Linked DNA regions of Gloeocapsopsis sp. IPPAS B-1203. The protein of the gene in region 1 binds, or shares a complex with, the protein of each later gene. Links are inferred from orthologs where the notes say so. Each region holds a gene or a part of one and is shown in the gene's direction. Other genes may lie near its edges.

Region 1 (3,162 bases):
ATGGTAACAGATTAGGAGAGGTCAGGGGTCGGGGGTTAGAGATTGGGAAAGTTTTTTCTGCTAATTTTATTCTGCGATTTCTCAACCCCAATCTTTCTTTTGGTCAAATTTCCATTTGGACAAGGGATGCAGTGCATCTAGGTAAGTCAAGTTGTAGTGCAACGGTGTAATTGTAATGAAATTGTGACGAATTGCCTCGACATCAGTTGGCATATCCTGCGGTAGATCTAAACCTTGTTTGGCTGGTGTAACGTCTTCAAGTAACTCTCCAGCTAGCCAGTAATAAGTTTTACCACGCGGATCGACACGCTTTTCAAAGACATCAACATAGCGACGAATTCCCTGACGTGTGATTTGCACCCCTGCAATTTCTGCTAATTCGACCGCAGGAATATTAACATTGAGTAACATGACTTCGGGTAAAGGCTGACTTGCGATCTTGTCGAGTAAATCAACTGCAAATGTCGCAGCCGGTTGAAATGCTTTAGAAGTAAAACTTGTCAGTGACAGTGCGACACTAGGTATACCCTCAATGATACCCTCCATAGCGGCGGAAACAGTACCAGAGTAGAGAATATCAGTACCTAAATTTGCACCCTGATTGATACCGGAAAGCACAAAATCTGGTGGACTATCAAGCAATGCCCATAGTGCTAGTTTCACGCAGTCAGCAGGAGTTCCTGAACAAGCCCAAGCTTTGATACTAGGGTGAAATACCGACTCGACAAGTTCCGCACGAATTGGTTGATGTAACGTTAATCCATGTCCAGTTGCCGATCGCTCGCGATCTGGACAAACAACAGTAACTTCGTGTCCGGCTGCTGCTAAAGTATCGGCTAGAGTACGAATTCCCAGCGCGTAAATACCGTCGTCGTTGCAGATAAGTAATTTCATAGAGGTCGGAGATCAGAGGTCGGAGATCAGGGGAAGAATTAGTAACTAGCCACTAATCACTAGCCACTAATCACTAGCCACTCGCTCCTCGCCCCTACTCCCTTTTAAACTGATACGATACACTTAATATTGAATTGAATAGCTGGCTTTCAGAGAATTACTGTTGAATACAACAAGCATGAGCAATCAGCCTAGCACTTTAAAGGCTCAACTAGAAACTTTACGACAAGAAGGCATAAGCGCGATCGCTGCTGCTGATTCCTTGGATCGATTAGAGGAACTTCGAGTAGTTTACCTCGGTAAGAAGGGTCAACTATCAGGATTATTGCGCAGCATGGGGCAATTGAGTGCTGAAGAACGTCCGCAAATTGGGGCGATCGCCAATGTTGTTAAAGAAGCTTTACAAGACGAACTAGAAAACCAGCGTCAAAAATTACAAGCGGCTGCAATTCAAGCACAATTAAAAGCAGAAACGATTGATGTCACCATGCCTGGTGTTTACCGCCCGCTTGGTCGCGTTCATCCGCTCCACAGTACAATGGATAGGGTGCTGGATATCTTTGTTGGTCTAGGCTACACTGTGGCTCAAGGACCAGAGATGGAAACTGATTACTATAATTTTGAAGCACTTAATTTCCAACCAGATCATCCTGCACGCGATATGCAGGACACTTTGTTTCTTCCTGATGGAAACTTACTACGGACGCATACTTCCAACGTGCAAATTCACTACATGGAAGATAACGATCCGCCAGTAAGAGTTGCAATTCCAGGACGCTGCTATCGTCGCGATACTGTAGATGCTACCCACGCCGCAGTGTTCCACCAAATCGAAATTTTGGCAATCGATGAAGGTTTGACTTTTACCGACCTCAAAGGAACAGTTAAAATATTCCTACAAGAATTATTCGGTGATTCACCAATTCGCTTCCGCGCAAGTTATTTTCCCTTTACTGAACCTTCCGCCGAAGTAGACGTGCAATGGAAAGGTCGTTGGTTAGAAGTAATGGGCTGCGGTATGGTTGATCCTAATGTGCTTAAAGCCGTAGGTTACGACCCTGAAGTTTATACAGGGTTTGCTGCAGGAATGGGTGTGGAAAGATTAGCAATGGTATTGCACGAAATTGATGATATTCGTCGTTTCTATAACAGCGACTTGCGCTTTTTACAACAGTTTTAGAATGCAAACTAACGACAGCGATCGCAATGTCCACAATTAAATGCTGCTTGATCGAACCCAAATGCACTTAAGAGAAATCGCCAACGACACGCACGAGTGTTCAGATATTCATTAATTTGATCCGCGACATTGAGTTGTCCTGGAGATTGTAAGCGTGTCTGATGAATAATGTAATTGAAAGGATCTTGCCATTCAAGTTGACCATTACTGTGAAGTAGTGCAAGGGCGATCGCACTTTCAGCATCTCGCGGAACTTCACCTTTTGTAGGTAACTTTTTGGCTAACTGCTGTGCTTTGATGTATTGCGATCGCACTGATGCCGTAAAAAATTCTTGACGTTGCTTATCTTCAGAATCTAGCCATCCTGTCGGTTCACTCACAAGTGTTAAAGCAATACTGAGTTTACCATCACGCCCTGCGCGTCCAATTTCTTGCACATATTCGGAAAGTAACATTGGTGCATGAAAGTGAATTACCCAGCGGACATCGGGCTTATTAATCCCCATGCCAAATGCTGAGGTACAAACCACAACAGGTATTTTGCTACTTAACCAGTGATTTTCAATTTCTCGACGTTCTTCTGGGCTTAAACCTGCATGGTAAGCAGCTGTAGTGTAACCTTGTTGGTTCAACCATTGAGCTAAACTTTCGCTATCTCGACGTGTACGCACATAAATTAATCCAGCCTGTTTTGGTTTGGCTTGAATAAATTTTAATAACTGTTGTTTTCGACCGCGTGGTGTCCACACGGTTTGAACTTTAAGGTGGAGGTTTGAACGATAGGGATTTTGGCGAAAGAATTGAGGTTGCTGGAGTTGTAAAACTTGTTGAATTATACTTTGAGCTTGCGGATCGGCAGTAGCGGTAAAAGCAGCGATCGCAATTTTTGTTCCCTGTGGTTTTGATTGTAACAATGCAGGTCGTACTGCACCTAAACGGCGGTATGCTGGGCGAAAGGTATCTCCCCACTGTACTAAACAATGTGCTTCATCAAGAATCAGGCTGTTGATCTTTACTTGCGGTTGACACAAGCGTTCCCACACAGGTGCACTAAGCAGTGTTTCGGGTGAAAGATAAAGTAACTTGAG
Region 2 (3,450 bases), on another replicon or contig:
GTGAGACAGTTTAGCCAAGATTATCTCAAAAATCTTTCTTGCCCTGATTAAATACTTTGGCTAGGGTAGTAATAAGTATCGGAACAGAAAACTGATTTAAGGATTATATCCTTGGCGAAACGGGTAGTTGTACTTACAACAGTCCTTTATTCCTGTTTAGTGTTCCGTTGCTTGTTGCAGCATATCAACAGTATTATTGCGCAAAATAACTTGCAACAAGTTGCCCAACGGTTTGCAGGAGAACTCAGTGACAATGAATTGCCACTGCCTCAAATACCCTGGATGGTTAAACTCGATGGCAGCTATATCTACTTCTTTCAGTTTAAGCAGACAGGCTGAATATTTGCTTGAAAGGTTCCTATTACCATGCAGTTTGCTGCGATGAAGCAGGTAGCAAAGTGATTGAGCAGCAAAGATTCTTAGTTGCATTCGGCTATATGAATTGGAGCACATCAAATGGTTTCGCTGGCACGGCAATGTATGCAAAGCTTTGCAATTTGATAAGATAGTCTGGCTGAAGTTTAAGCAAGCATACTCCATGCGTATTTCTCTGAATTGGTTGCAAGAACTGGTTGAGTTGACTCTTTCTCCAGAAGAATTGGCGGAAACGTTAACAATGGCAGGGTTTGAAGTAGAAGAAATTGAAGATCGTCGTACTTGGGCAGAGGGAGTGGTTGTCGGAAAAGTACTGGAGTGTCAACGCCATCCCAATGCTGATAAACTCAGTGTCACGACAGTAGATGTGGGAACTGCTTCTTCAGAACTATTAAATATAGTCTGCGGTGCGTCTAACGTGCGGGCGGGAATTTATGTGCCGGTCGCGTTAGTTGGTACTTATCTGCCCAAAATTGACGTCAAAATCAAAGCAGCAAAACTACGCGGAGTACGCTCTGAAGGCATGATTTGTTCTTTAGCTGAGTTGGGATTAGCTAAAGAATCTGCAGGAATTCATATTTTTGAGCAGGAAGTGCCATTAGGTAGTGATGTTCGCCCATTGCTTGGCTTAGATGATGTCATTCTTGACTTGACAGCAACGGCAAATCGTGCTGATGCATTAAGTATGGTTGGTGTAGCACGAGAGGTCGCTGCAATTACAGGTAAAACAGTGCGATTACCAGCAGCACAGGAAAGCTCAATCTCAGCTGGTAAAAAGAATTTAACTATTAATATCGTAGAATCACAAGCTTGCCCTGCTTACATGGGTACGGCGATCGAATCTCTAAAAATTGCTCCTTCACCAGCATGGTTACAACAGCGATTGCAAGCCGCAGGAATTCGCCCAATCAATAATGTTGTCGATATTACAAACTACATTGTGCTGGAATGGGGTCAACCGCTACATGCTTTTGATCGCGATCGCCTTTTAGCTGTTAGTGAAACTCAATCAGAATTAACGATCGGTGTCCGATTCGCACAAGCTGGCGAAACACTAAAAACGCTGGACGGTCAAACGCGCACGCTTTCCAATCAAGCTTTACTGATTACCGCGCACGATAAACCAGTTGCTTTAGCAGGGGTTATGGGAGGCGAAGCAACAGAAGTGCATGAAGGTACTCAAAACCTCGTTCTAGAAGCTGCACTCTTCGATCCTGTCGCAATTCGTCGTTCTGCACGGAGCCAAGGTTTACGTACAGAAGCTTCAGCAAGGTACGAACGGGGAATTAACGCTGCTGAATTAGAGCTAGCCTGTCGTCGCGCTTTAATGCTTATGCGTGAATTAGCTGGAGGTGTTGTTGTACAACAGCAGTTTGCTGATGCACGTCCCGAAGTTGGTGCGCTGTCACGTTCGATTGAACTACGTCTTAACCGCGTCAACCAGGTTTTAGGACCAATAGACTTAGGAGAGACTACAGGCGAATTACAATCAGAAGATATTCAGCAAATTCTTACCGCACTCGGATGTCAAGTCAAACCATCACCTGAACAAAAAGTCTTGAGTGTAACAGTTCCGCCATATCGTCACCGCGATTTAGAGCGCGAAATTGACTTGATTGAAGAAATTTCACGGTTGTATGGTTACGATCGCTTTTGCGACACTTTACCTGAAAAAACAGAGCCTGGCTATCTTTCCCTAGAACAGCAACTCACTCGCCAACTCCGCGAAGCTTTCCGCGCTGCTGGATTGACAGAATTGATTCATTATTCATTAGGTAAGCCAGGACAAGATCGACAAATTGTACTCACCAACCCAATTTTTGTTGAATATTCAGCACTGCGCACAGATTTAATTTCTGGCTTGATTGATGCTTTTCAGTACAACCTAGAGCAAGGTAATGGCAGCTTGAATGGTTTTGAAATTGGGCGCATTTTCTGGCAAGAAGAAGATGGCTTGCTCGAAGCTGAGGCTTTAGGTGGAATTTTAGGTGGAGATGTCACTCAAGGTAAGTGGACGTCAGGTGGAAAAGAACATCCTTTGACTTGGTTTGAAGCTAAGGGCGTTCTAGAAAGTGTCTTTCAACGCTTGGGCTTGAAGGTGGAGTTTCAACCCAGTCATCAAGACTCCCGCTTGCATCCAGGACGTACTGCATCGTTATGGTTGCAGGGTAATCGATTAGGTGATTTTGGACAAGTCCATCCTCAATTACGTCAAGAAAAAGGCTTACCAGATGCGGTTTATGTATTTCAACTTGATTTAGATGTGATTTTAGATTATTGGGATCGCGACGAAGTTTTAGTCCCAAGATTCCGTCCGTATTCTACTTATCCAGCTTCACCTAGAGATATCGCATTTTTCGCTCATCTAGAAGTCTCTGTTGCGGAAATAAAACGCGCGATCGCCCTTGCAGCCGGAGAATTACTCGAATCGGTGGAATTGTTTGATGAATATCGCGGCGAACACGTCCCACAAGGACAAAGAAGTTTGGCGTTTCGCTTGGTGTATCGCGCTCAAAACCGGACTCTAACAGATGAGGACATCGAACCTGTACACCAGAAAGTGCGAGAATCTTTAGTAGAAAAATTTGGCGTAAATCTACGCAGTTGAGTTTGCAAATTACTGGAAGACTATGCCTAAGTACGTAATGTGGGGAAGTTACTGCGATAATGTACTAGAAAAACGCGCTCCTTATCGACAGGCTCATCTCGACGGCCTGGCTGCACAAAAAGAATCTGGAGTGTTGATTACAATCGGTCCAACAAAGGATTTAACAAAGGTTTTTGGCATTTACGAAGCTGAGGATGCAGCAACAGTCCATCAACTTGTTGAAGCCGATCCTTATTGGAAAAATGGAGTTTGGACTGAGTACTCTATTAAAGAGTGGATTCAAGCTTTTTAAGTAGGTCGATTGACATCAACCGCAGGTGCTCTGCTACTTCCTTCGGAGCTACCCAGACGAATTGTTGCGAATTTATTTGCCAAGCCTAGCTAAGGTTAATATCAATTAACTGTAAAGGCTTGGGTTGAGGTGCTGACGACAAAAATCTAATACAACAGATAAATCGCTAGTTTGT

The links.
Region 2: the proteins of pheS (region 1) and pheT are in contact, whole or in part, in a crystal structure (PDB 6P24), measured with the Escherichia coli proteins. The link is inferred for Gloeocapsopsis sp. IPPAS B-1203 from one-to-one orthologs.

Annotation. Positions count from the first base shown.
Region 1 is NZ_PEIG01000023.1:21,098-24,259, reverse strand. What follows is about bases 243-3,073. They hold pheS (phenylalanine--tRNA ligase subunit alpha), read left to right. Parts: upstream 243-1,072; coding sequence 1,073-2,074; downstream 2,075-3,073. Other genes in these bases: CSQ79_RS25690 (RecQ family ATP-dependent DNA helicase), read right to left, coding at 2,083-3,073; surE (5'/3'-nucleotidase SurE), read right to left, coding at 243-894. Outside these bases: more of surE, read right to left, coding at 82-242; more of CSQ79_RS25690, read right to left, coding at 3,074-3,162.
Region 2 is NZ_PEIG01000010.1:49,824-53,273, forward strand. Bases 142-3,260 are described here. They hold pheT (phenylalanine--tRNA ligase subunit beta), read left to right. Parts: upstream 142-538; coding sequence 539-2,983; downstream 2,984-3,260. Other genes in these bases: CSQ79_RS17690 (hypothetical protein), read left to right, coding at 142-339; CSQ79_RS17700 (YciI family protein), read left to right, coding at 3,006-3,260. Also shown: more of CSQ79_RS17690, read left to right, coding at 112-141; more of CSQ79_RS17700, read left to right, coding at 3,261-3,275; CSQ79_RS17705 (cobalt-precorrin-6A reductase), read right to left, coding at 3,381-3,450.